3 regions of the Shewanella sp. LZH-2 genome follow, and region 2 is predicted to be linked to each of the others. Evidence: riboswitches for the same ligand, from Rfam matches in the RefSeq annotation. Region 2 holds a riboswitch; each other region holds the start of a gene.
The links. A riboswitch is a leader RNA that binds a small molecule or an ion and turns the genes downstream of it on or off. The one in region 2 is predicted to bind lysine.
Positions count from the first base shown of each region.

Region 1: it holds a riboswitch for lysine, as region 2 does, so the genes downstream of both, lysC (lysine-sensitive aspartokinase 3) here and JM642_RS16090 (Na+/H+ antiporter NhaC family protein) in region 2, are expected to answer to the same signal.
Region 3: it holds a riboswitch for lysine, as region 2 does, so the genes downstream of both, JM642_RS06975 (Na+/H+ antiporter NhaC family protein) here and JM642_RS16090 (Na+/H+ antiporter NhaC family protein) in region 2, are expected to answer to the same signal.

Region 1 covers NZ_CP069350.1:777,013-781,274, reverse strand. Annotated here, with positions in the region: gene JM642_RS03570 (succinylglutamate desuccinylase/aspartoacylase family protein) at 1-353, opposite strand, end outside; gene lysC (lysine-sensitive aspartokinase 3) at 355-1,710, opposite strand; lysine riboswitch at 1,854-2,028, opposite strand; gene JM642_RS03560 (DUF3293 domain-containing protein) at 2,272-2,706, opposite strand; gene arcA (two-component system response regulator ArcA) at 3,289-4,005, shown strand.
Region 2 covers NZ_CP069350.1:3,646,162-3,650,423, reverse strand. Annotated here, with positions in the region: gene JM642_RS16100 (hypothetical protein) at 1-640, opposite strand, end outside; gene JM642_RS16095 (dienelactone hydrolase family protein) at 923-1,885, shown strand; lysine riboswitch at 2,026-2,197, shown strand; gene JM642_RS16090 (Na+/H+ antiporter NhaC family protein) at 2,281-3,861, shown strand.
Region 3 covers NZ_CP069350.1:1,537,000-1,541,261, reverse strand. Annotated here, with positions in the region: gene JM642_RS06975 (Na+/H+ antiporter NhaC family protein) at 36-1,604, opposite strand; lysine riboswitch at 1,684-1,880, opposite strand; gene JM642_RS06970 (FAD-binding protein) at 1,976-2,902, opposite strand; gene JM642_RS06965 (electron transfer flavoprotein subunit beta/FixA family protein) at 2,903-3,652, opposite strand; gene JM642_RS06960 (H-NS family nucleoid-associated regulatory protein) at 3,962-4,262, shown strand, end outside.

The sequences.
Region 1 (4,262 bases), 1.8 Mb from region 2:
TCGCTGTACCAAGCGGGTAAATCTATCGCGTGATTTAAGTACTCACGATTCCAGTTTACGCCAGTGATAGGGTCAAAACGCCCCAATGTAAACTCACCGCTTTTTTGATTAATCCCCAGCGGATTAGCCAAGGGCACTAAGGTAATCTCACCTAAGATGTGGCAATTTTCCAACTGTTTCATCAATTGATAAATCACCGCATTGCCTTGCACCTCAGCGCCATGGACATTAGCCTGAATATACACTTTAGGGCCAGATACGTGACCACTTGGCTTGAAGTGATAAATCGGCAGCGTCAGAGCCTGCCCTGCGGCAAGCTCCCCAATTTGCAGAGACGATGTCGTCGGCAACATACTAAACGCCTTCAAACAAATTTTCGTGCAACGCTTTAACCACTTGTGCCGCTTCGGATTCGGCCACTAACACACACAAGTTATGCGGGCTGGCACCTTGGCAGATCATGCGCACATTATGGGGTTCGAGCACTTCAAACACGCGGCGACAAATACCCGCAGTCGTAGCGATGCGATTACCGATAATCGCCACCAATGCTAAACCATCCTCCACGCGCACGCGGCAATGTTGCGATAATTCTTGCAGTAACGCTTCACTTAATAAACCTTGTCCGCTTGAATCGGATCCGGTTTTATCTAGAGTGAGCGATACGTTAACTTCGGAGGTGGTAATCAAATCCACACTGATCTTGTGTCTTGCCAATGTGGCAAAGGTTTCCGCCAAGAAGCCCTGCGCATGCAGCATTTGTAGGCTGTGCAGATTGAGTAGCGTCTGGTCGCGGCGCAGCGCCACCGCGCGGAACACGGGTGCATCTTCAACCTGATGGCGGATCCAAGTGCCACCCTTTTCAGGCTCCTTGCTTGAACCGACAAACACTTGAATTTGTTGGCGCACGGCCGGAAGAATCGTCGCAGGATGTAATACTTTAGCGCCAAAGGTCGCCATTTCGGCGGCTTCGTTAAAGCTGATTTCGGCAATCGGATGGGCATTTGGCGCGAGGCGCGGATCGGTCGTATAAATCCCGGCCACATCGGTCCAAATCTCAACCGCTGAGGCTTTTAACGCTTCGGCTAACAGTGCCGCAGAATAGTCGCTACCGCCACGGCCGAGAGTTGTGGTTTGCCCCGCTTCATCGGAGCCAATAAAACCTTGAGTCACAATCACTTGCTCAGATAACAGCGGCAGTAAATGCTCACTCGATAGCAAAGCAATTTGCTCAACCTGTGGCTCGGCGCGGCCAAAATGGCTGTCGGTGCGCAACACACGGCGCACATCGAAGGCACTTGAGTTGGCGCCTTTTTCGCGCAATACCGCCGCAAATAATGCCGACGAACACTGCTCGCCAAGGGACAATAACTCATCCATGGTGGCCTTACTGCGCTGGGACGCCAGCGCTTCGCTTAATACCGCCATACGGCTTAACAGCTTATCTAATGCGGCAGCAACATCGTTAGGGCGACCGAGTTTATCTAAGATAGCGTATTGAATCTGCGCAATTTGCTTTAATCGTTGTAAGCGACCATCGTCGTTTATTGACTCTTGGGTCAGTTCAACCAACAGGTTCGTCACGCCACTGGAGGCGCTAACCACCACTAAACGGCAATCGGGATTGCCCAGTACGATATCGGCGCAGCGATTCATTGCACCGTAATCGGCGACTGAAGTACCACCAAATTTTGCGACAACAAGAGACATTAGCGCACCTCCGCAGAAGCAGAAGACACGGCACAAACTAGGATAAGATATTGATTAACTAACATGATTACGCTCCGAACTAACTTCGTTCGAAGAGCCTGGTGCTCAATGATACGCACCCCAATAGAAGGGAAACAGCAATCGTCACCAGAAGCTCTCCACCAATTACAGGTGACAATCGTTAGGATTCAGCCTAAGCGACCGACATAAACATGCAGCAACCATATCTATGCCTCGGCGTTAATCTCCCTCATCAATCATCGCTGGAGTTTGTGCTCCTCTGACTGACTACCTAGTTAACGCTCCTCTTCTGTTCCTTTCCGCCGGAAAGGGACGAAAAAAGTAGCAATAAACCCCTAATGAAGTCAATGCTAATTTCACACACTATATACAAATTCAATAAACGCATTTAAAAACAATGGGAATTTAAAACGTTTGCGACTTATGCCAAACGAGAATAGGGAAAAATCAATCAGATCTAGCAAAGAAGAAAAACAAACTAGCCTTGCCGTGAGATCAGCAAAGCTTAGCCAGAGGAGCGATTAAAAGCGTCAATCGCGGTTAGGTGACCAAGTCCGGTAGCTCATAAACCAAACGCACATAGTCGTTAAATCGACCTAAACACACCTCTGTTTGCCCGGCTAATGTACAAGGCACTAAACTCACCTCGCCCTGTTCCACCATGTAGATAGCGTATTGATTAAACTTTTTCCCCAACTGCAAGGCCATGCTGCGATCAATAAACACGGCCCAGCTCTTCTCCATATGGGATAAATCTGGCGATGCCCCAATCAGTGCACGATAGGGACTGCCTAATAATTCAATTTCACGTAGAAGTTGGCGGTCGAGTAATCGGTTTTGGCTGGGAGTGAGGGGGGTTGAAGCGGGATTATGGGCGGTAATTACAGCAAAGGAAAAATCACAGGATAATGCTTGAGTAAGCAAAAACAACGGCGTTTGATAATGCTGCCACAAATCTTGAGTCATGTTGTCCATTGGTAGTCTAGTCGAAAAATGAACCCGCGCTAGTTTAACAGAGAGCCTAAAAAATCCAAAGAGGCGTGAACTGGCTCACAAGAATTAAAAATACATTAGTTATACTAATCAATGACTAAAGTAAATATCATGGTAAATCAGCGTCTCAGCCTGAAATTTGTTAACATTTCATTTGTTAACAAATGCCTAAAACGAGTACAATGTCGTCATTGGCCAGTTAAGCAGATAACATTAAGTTTGCTTAATCTTGACAAGGGTTTGTTAGATTCCTCTGCGAAATCACCTTATGCTGGCCAGACATCTTTTAAAATGTGTTCTACATTTGATTTATCATTTAAACATTTTAAAAAAAACAATAGTTAAGGAACTATTTTTAACTATTGCTTATCGAAGTTGATACTGGTTACGTTTTATCGTATTACACTTTAAACGTTCACTTATATACATCCTGACGTGTAGCCGTGAAGATCTTCCCTTTGAAGCACAGAGCAGTAAGTGGAAGTATCAACATTTTATGAATATAAGAATCCGATGTAAGTGATTCTTATGGTTAGAATATTGGTTAAAATTTAGGTACTTAATATGCAAAATCCGCACATTCTGATCGTTGAAGATGAAGCCGTTACCCGTAACACGCTAAGAAGTATTTTCGAGGCAGAAGGGTATGTGGTAACTGAGGCCAATGATGGCGCAGAAATGCATAAGGCTATGCAGGAAAACAAAATTAACCTCGTGGTTATGGACATTAACCTACCAGGTAAAAATGGTCTGTTGTTGGCACGTGAATTACGTGAAATCAACAACATCGGTCTGATCTTCTTAACAGGCCGTGACAACGAAGTCGACAAAATCCTTGGACTTGAAATTGGCGCGGACGATTATATTACCAAGCCGTTCAACCCTCGTGAATTGACGATTCGTGCTCGCAACCTTCTGACTCGTGTTAATAGCGCAGGCAATGAAGTCGAAGAAAAGAGCTCTGTAGAATACTATCGTTTTAACGATTGGAGCCTAGAGATCAACAGCCGTTCTCTCGTCAGCCCACAGGGTGAATCTTACAAACTGCCACGTAGCGAATTCCGCGCTATGCTGCACTTTGTTGAAAACCCAGGCAAAATCTTAACTCGTGCCGATCTACTGATGAAGATGACTGGCCGTGAGTTAAAGCCACACGACCGTACTGTTGACGTGACTATCCGTCGTATTCGTAAGCACTTCGAAAGCTTGCCAGATACGCCAGAAATCATCGCTACCATTCACGGTGAAGGCTACCGTTTCTGCGGTAACTTAGAAGACTAATCTTCAACTTACCGTTTGAACGCCATAAAAAACCAGATCCTAGGATCTGGTTTTTTTATCTCTGCAAAAAAGGTTTTAGCTAAAGCAAACTGGAAATCCAAATTACAACTCAGTGAACTGGAATATTAAGCGCCAGATAAGTTTTGAGTGTGTTGTGATTAAACTAAGCAGCGTACTGTTAAATAAATAGGCTTAACTCAGAATCATACAAAATAAAAAAGAGTGGGGATGTTGCCCCACTCTTTTAAAAAACGCCA
Region 2 (4,262 bases):
AGGCCTTATACTTGCCTTTTTCACCTTGTAACACGGCGATTAATTTATCTTCACTGACCTGCTCAACCGTCCAAGTTAAGCGCCCATCCATCGGGGCGCTTGTGCTATAACCGACGCGAGGCTCAAGCGCCACAGGCAAGGTTGGGGCTTGTTTAAACAAGTTATTAAGATTTTGCCAGCGCTCAAATAACTCCTTGATATCTTTTTGATCCATCTTGGCAATGGGGTTTAATAGACGGACTTCACCATTGTTAAATTCCACATTAAAGCCATCTTTAACCAACTGAGCGATTTCATTGGATTTGGCTTTTGGGTCGATATTACTCACTGGGATCGGCATGCCATAATCGCTAATTTGCAGCAGATTAGGTTGGATAAAAAAGCGGGCATTATGGGTTAGTGGTGTGGTTAAGCTGGCCGCCTTACCTTCTGTATCTTGTAACTGGTAATCCAGCAGCAATCGTGCCTGCAACACTTTACGGGTTTCGAAACCATCGTTGAGGTGTGAAGTAGAAATAATCTGATACTCGCGCGAAGCGGGAATGCTTGCTGACTTATCAGAAACCTGATTATCGCAAGCCGTTAACCCAAGCGTGAGCGTGACAGTGGTACAAAGTACCCTGCATATCCCTATAGCCATTTGAACTCCATTGGTAACTTATGTTATTGAAATGTAATGATATTAATATGTTGTTTGGCGACATTATACACAAAAATGCCCCTAGGGAATAAAAAGCTCACGCCAATTTGGGCGCATGATCAACCATAAATTGGCTATTGATGAGTGGAGAATTATTAAATGGGCGGCATAAAGCTAATTGCCCTGACAAGCTCTCATCCTTTACTCTTGGTAAGGCCGCTAGATAACTCACAAGCTAGGGAATATAAACCAGTGGTTAGCTTGTTTAATGGAGAAAGAACGATGAGCCCAGATCATAAGCCAGAACTAACCACACCACCTTTCCCTGTCATTCCTCAGGAAGCCTTTGACTGGTATGACGAATATGCCCACGGCATTATCGACCGCCGTGAGTTTATGGCTCGCCTTGCGGGCCTAGTGGCACTGGGTTTTACCATGACCACGCTGACGGGCGCACTAATGCCTAATTACGCCTTAGCCGAGCAAGTCTCCTTTAACGATCCCAGCATTCAAGCCAGTTATGTGAAATTTCCATCCCCCGATGGCTATGGTGAAGGTCGCGGTTATTTAGTCTTGCCAAACGCGTTGCTGATCCCAGGCCAAAAGGCGGGCGATCCTAAGACCTTAGATCTCAGTAAAAAAGCCCCCGTGGTATTAGTGGTGCACGAGAACCGAGGCTTAAATCCCTATATCGAAGATGTGGCCCGCCGCTTAGCGGCCAAGGGTTATATCGCCTTTGCCCCCGATGCGCTTTACAGCCTTGGTGGATATCCGGGTAATGATGATGCGGGCCGCGCCATGCAAGCGAGCCTTGATAGAGCCAAAATCGAGCAGGACTTTATCGCCGCGGCGCGTTTTTTAAGGGCGCACCCGCAGAGTAATGGCAAACTCGGTGCCGTCGGTTTCTGCTTTGGTGGTTATATCGTCAATATGCTCGCCGCCACCATTCCCGATGAGCTTGCGGCAGGCGTGCCTTTTTATGGCACACCCGCAGCAACTGAGCTGCGTAGCCGCGTGAAAGGCCCGTTGATGTTGCAATTTGCCGCATTAGATCAACGGATTAACGATACATGGGCCGAGTATGAAGCCCAGCTAAAGGCTAATAAAGCCGATTATGTCGCTTATCTTTACCCGAATGTGAATCATGGTTTCCATAATGACTCCACCGCCCGTTATGATGAGCCAACGGCTGAGCTCGCATGGACAAGAACCTTAGATTTTTTTGGTAAACATTTACTCGTATAAGTCCATTTGGCGCTATTGCAACGCTTGAAAGCTTGATGTTTCTTGTGTTACCAACTTGTAGGTGATTCATTGTTTTATACGCGAGTGGGATCAAAATACTTGCTATCAGTTCCCATCTCGCTAGAATGCCCGCTCGAATACCTTTAAGTAGAGGCGCGCTGCCTATGACTACTTGTGCGGAGGGTGATGCCGCAGATGTACAAGGAAAGGAGTCAGCGCCGAAGTAGCCAGGTCATCAAACCGAGCTGCTGGTTTTGCATCAAATAGGTGCAAGACTGCCATAGTCATCCACTATGGAGCGCTACCTGAAGGGGCTGAGGAGTAATACCTCCCTATAGGTTTTGTTTCTTTATCCTCTCGGTAGATCTCCACCCGTTTTTTGGTGAAAAGAGATCATGGACATTAGTCATTTTGCTGACTCAGGTTGGTCAGTACTTCCCCCTTTGTTAGCCGTCGCCTTGGCGATCATCACACGTCGCGTACTGTTATCCCTTGGCGTAGGGATTGTGGCCGGCAGTTTGTTACTCAATCAGTTTTCTCCCCTTGATTCATTGCACTATATGTTCAATACCGTGCTGAAGATTTTTTGGGTCGATGGCGCACTTAATCGCGACAATATCAATATGTTGCTGTTTATGTTGTTGCTTGGCGGACTCATTAGTCTGATGACGGTTTCTGGCGCCACCCGCGCCTTTGCCGAGTGGGCGGCTAAGCGCGCTAAGACCCGTCGCGGCGCAAAAGGCTTAACTGGTGTGATGGTGTTTGCGTTTTTTATTGACGACTTTTTTCATAGTTTGTCGGTTGGCGCCATTTGCCGTCCGGTGACTGATCGCTTTCAAATCTCCCGCGCCAAACTGGCTTATCTTTTAGATTCTACCGCTGCGCCCGTGTGCGTATTGATGCCCATCTCCTCTTGGGGCGCTTATATTATCGCGCTTATCGGTGGCATTATGGCCGCCCACGGCATTAGCGATCAAAGCCCTATCTCAGCCTTTGTTGAGATGATCCCGATGAATCTGTATGCAGTGTTTACCCTGTTGATGGTGCTGGTGGTGATTATCTTTCAAATGGATATCGGCCCGATGCGTAAACATGAAGCATGGGCGCTGGAGGGAAAGCTTTGGGATCCGTCTAAGCCTCGTCCAATCGGCTTAGATATGGAAAGCCCTGAAGAAAGTAACGGTGGCATGATCGATATGGTATTGCCGATCCTAACCCTCACCGGCGCGACCGTGTATTTTATGATCTCCTCTGGTGCGGCAGTGTTGGATGAAAAAGGGCTGCCATTTAGCGTACTTGGCTCTTTTGAAAACACCAATGTGGGCTCCTCGCTAGTGTATGGCGCACTGTGCAGCTTGGCGGTGTCAATTGTGCTTGCGCTGCGGTTAAAATTGGGCGCTAAAAACTGGCTTAAAGCCGCCCCGCAAGGCGTGATGGCCATGTTACCCGCCATTAATATTTTGCTGTTTGCCTGGGCGATTGGTGCGGTTGTTCGCGATGTTGAGACAGGCAAATATCTGGCCTCCCTCGCCAACGGTAACTTGCCAATGGAAGTGTTGCCTGCGGTGGTGTTTGTGTTGTCCTGCGCCATGGCATTTGCCACCGGAACCAGTTGGGGCACCTTTGGTATTATGTTGCCACTGGCTGGCGACATGGCCGCTGCCAGTGATATCGCGTTAATGCTGCCAATGCTTGCCGCAGTGCTTGCGGGTTCAGTGTTTGGCGATCATAGCTCGCCGATTTCCAGCACCAGTATTTTGTCGGCCACGGGGGCAGGTTGCCACCATATTGACCATGTGATGACCCAGCTACCCTATGCGTTAGCCATCGCCTTTGGCGCCACCTTAGGCTATTTGGCCATGGGGATTATGCATTCAACCTTAGCTGGATTCGCCGTAAGCGCCCTGTGGTTTGTGCTTTTCACTGCTTATCATCTGCGTAAAACGAAAAATCAGCCTTTGTTAGCTACGGCATAAGGCACTTTTACACGCTATCAACTAGGGGCCACGGGCCCCTTGCTTTTTTGTGGGCTTACTCAAGCCCATAGCCATCTAAGTTAATTTATGTTAGTCATCACTTAACTATCTAATTTGTAATGTGAAAGTGGTAGACATATGTTAAACAGAACGTTATCTTACGTTTTTAACAAGGATGAAACTTAATCGTGACCTCGATTCAGTTCACTTGCATCAGGAAGATGTATCTTTATTTCGCGAGAACACCTCCTGAACAATATGCGATAAGACTCTAGGTGCTAGATGCTAGATGCTAGGTGCTAGGTGCTAGGTGCTAGGTGCTAGGTGCTAGGTGCTAGGTGCTAGGTGCTAGGTGCTAGGTGCTAGGTGCTAGGTGCTAGGTGCTAGGTGCTAGATTTTAT
Region 3 (4,262 bases), 2.1 Mb from region 2:
TATTCTCAAGATAAGAGCGAAGTTAAATCACGGACTTATAAAGCCGTACTTTTGGATTTAATGTGCAGACCAAAAATCGTCAATACAAACAATATGCTACAAGTCACTAATCCCGCATTGACCGATTCAGTAAAGCCAAGCACTACGTAGCCGATCATGCTGATCAGCGCAACGATTACTGCGTAGGGAAGCTGCGTCACTACGTGGTCGATATGATGGCAACTGGCCCCCGTCGACGACAAAATAGTGGTATCAGAAATCGGTGAACAATGATCACCAAATACCGCCCCCGCTAATACCGAAGCCAGCATAGGTAACATCATGGCTGTGTGACTTCCCATTGCCATATCCGCAGCTATCGGCAGCATAATCCCGAACGTACCCCAACTGGTTCCAGTAGAGAATGCAGTCAGGCCCGCTAACACAAACATTAATGCAGGTAAGAAAGCAAAGGGAATATTCCCAGTGGCTAGGCTAGCCATAAACTTACCGGTTTCAAGCTGGCCGATCACACCTGCAATGGTCCAAGCAAATAACAAGATGTAAATCGCAGGCAACATAGAGCGAGCTCCCTGCACTACACCTTTTAATACCATTGATTTTTCAACGCCTTGCACTAAGTTAAGTACCAGCGCAACCGCTAAACCAATCAGGGCACCAAAGAACAGTGATGAACTCACATCGGTTTTCTCGAAAGCAGAAATAATATTAAATTCAATGCCTTCTTTAGCTAATACTTGGGCACCGCTATCGATCATAAAATACAGGGTCGCAAATACCAGTACTGTGATAGGTAGGAATAACCCGAGGATTTTACCTGTTTCAGCTTCGGGTAAATCAGCATTAGCACCTGGCGGTAAACCTTTAGTCTCATCGTATAAATTACCGCGCATGGCATTTAATTCATGTTCACGCATAGGGCCAACATCTAAGCCCATAAACGCCACACAAAGCAGTAATAATAAAGAGAAAATTGCGTAGAAATTCATAGGGATCATTTGAATAAATACACTCAAATGACCAGAGTCCGCAAAACCATGTGCTGTTAATATTCCGCCAATTAACGCAATAATATAAGCGCCCCAACTTGATACCGGTGAAATGACACAAACTGGTGCTGCGGTAGAATCTAATAAATAAGCTAATTTAGCGCGGGAAATATGGTAACGGTCGGTAACAGGCCTTGCGACAGACCCAACGACTAAACTATTGAAATAATCGTCAATAAAAACAACACAGCCTAAAAACATGGTCAGTAATTTCGCATCGCGCTTATTACGAATATGTAACCTTGCCCAATCAGCAAATGCCCGAGCACTACCACTCACAGTAATTAGAGCGGTGATCATCCCCAATACAATCAAGAAACCGAGAATGTATAAATTCCAAGAATTTACGCTATCTTCCGACCAAAAAAGTCCTTTTACACTGCTAAATAAAAACTCACCGCTGGCCACAGGAGAAAATTGATTGAGCAATAATACTCCAATCACAATTCCTAAACCGAGGGAAAGAAGCACTCGGCGAGTAAAAATCGCCAATACAATTGCAACCACAGGCGGGAGCAAAGAAAGCGCCGAATCGGCATAACTAACTACAGTCATTGATTATTTCTTCGTCAAAATACGAATGGAGGGCGACTGAACTGGTGGGAAAAGGCAATAGATACCCAAGATCACCTGTCCTATCAGTAGCGCTCCATAGTAACTATTCCTAATATCCGTATCTGGAAATACTATGGCAGTGTTGTACCTATTAGACACAACCCCAGCAGTTGATCGTGATAAATCAAACTACTTCGGCACCAAATCCTTTCGTGAACGATCAACGGAATCACCCTACTGATCACTACTGATATTTGGTGCGCCTCTACTTCTAAGAACGCCCATACATGGGCGTGAGGCTCATAAAAACATAAGCGGCTAAGCAGTTACCACCGCGAAGCCGCTTACTTTGACTTAGCTCACAAATAAAATCAACTTAAGCTTGCAATCAACTGCGGAACGGCTTCGAACAGGTCAGCTTCGAGGCCATAATCGGCAACTTGGAAGATAGGCGCTTCAGGGTCTTTGTTGATAGCCACAATCACCTTAGCGTCTTTCATTCCCGCTAAATGTTGGATCGCGCCTGAAATACCTACTGCAATATAGAGATTAGGTGCGACAATTTTACCGGTTTGACCGACTTGCAAGTCATTCGGAACAAAGCCTGCGTCAACCGCCGCACGCGAAGCACCTACTGCGGCACCAAGCTTATCAGCCAGTTGCTCTAACATGCCGAAGTTTTCACCGCTGCCCATGCCACGGCCACCAGATACGATAATGCCAGCATTTCCTAACTCTGGACGTGCTGAAACTGTCAGCGCTTGAGACACAAACTGAGCTTTGGCTTCAAACACTTTATCCAAGGTAGTCACAGCAGCATTATTACCCTGTGTAACCGCATCGAACGCACTGGCACGCACTGTCATCACTTTGATAGCGTCATGGCTTTGAACTGTCGCTAAGGCGTTACCCGCGTAAATCGGACGCACAAAAGTATCACTGCTTACCACAGCAATCACTTCAGAAATTTGCGCCACATCTAAAAGCGCTGCCACACGCGGTAACGTGTCTTTACCCGCACTCGATGCCGCTGCGAGAATATGGCTGTAGTTTGGTGCTAAGTCCACCAGCAATTTAGCCACGTTTTCGGCTAAATGCGCTTCATAAGCACTGTTATCGGCGACTAATATTTGCGCGACACCTTGTAGAGCTTGAGCAGCTTGCACCACTGCAACACATTGATGGCCCACCACCAATACATGTACATCACCGCCGATCGCACGAGCTGCGGTGACAACTTTAGCGGTATCCAGTTTCAGCGCCGCATTATCGTGTTCTGCTAATACTAAAATGGCCATTTAGATCACCTTCGCTTCATTCTTTAACTTTTCAACCAGCTCTGCTACCGACGCAACCATAATACCGGCCTTACGTTCAGCAGGCGGCGTTACCTTGATCACCGTTTGATGCGCTTTGAGCGTCACACCTAAATCAGCTACCGTCAGGACGTCTAATGGCTTACGTTTGGCTTTCATGATATTAGGTAATGAGGCATAACGTGGCTCATTCAAACGTAAATCCGCAGTCACCACAGCTGGCAATGGTAGATTTAAGGTTTGCATACCACCATCTATCTCACGAGCAACTTGAAGTGAATTACCTTCAACTTTAATTGCTGAAGCAAAAGTCGCTTGCGGCATATCCGTTAATGCAGCAAACATTTGGCCCGTTTGGTTATTATCACCATCAATGGATTGCTTACCAAACAGCACTAATTGCGCTTGTTCTTTTTCTTGTACGGCTTTAAGTAATTTGGCAATTGATACTGGTGCTAACTCTTCTTCAGTATCAATGTGAATCGCGCGATCAGCACCTAGTGCTAATGCGGTACGCAATTGTTCTTGAACGGCTTTATTGCCGATGCTCACGACCACTACTTCAGTAGCACTGCCCGCTTCTTTTAAACGAACCGCTTCTTCTACTGCAATTTCACAAAAAGGGTTCAACGCCATTTTGAGGTTTGCGGTATCAACGCTGGTGTTGTCAGCTTTTACCCTGACCTTCACATTGGCATCAACTACGCGCTTAACAGGCACCAATACTTTCATAGGGCTTCCTTCCTACACTTTCATGTACATGGACAAAACATTGGTGATCACCAATGCAGGATAGAGCCACTTTACGTCCTGTTAACGTTAACGTCAACCAAAGTCAAACGCTTGTTTGCATTTTTAAGACTGTCGTATTGGCCACATTTTTGAACACTTATTTGCCATATATAAAAAGTTCAAAAATTAAATAATATTTAATTTTTGTTTATTGCATAATTTTATTTGATTCGAGCAATATTAGTTTCTATCATTTAGCTGTTGTTCACCATTATCCTGTAATAAAAATAGAGTGGGACGAAAATAGATATGAGCGAATTTTTAGAGATATTAACTCACGGTCGTCGTTTTAAAGCTGCTGTAAAAGATCTTAGCGTTGAAGAACTGCGTGATTTAGCGGCTAAACTAGATAAAATTTTAGTTGAGCGTGAGTCAATGGAAGCAGAAGAACAGCAAGCTATTGCTGCTCGTAATGCAAAAATTGAAGAAATCCGTCAACAAATGGAAGCCGTTGGTTTATCAATCGACGATTTAGGTGGTGTTGCAGTTAAAGCCTCGAGCAAGAAACGCGCTCCTCGTCCAGCGAAATACCAAATTGAAGTTGATGGCG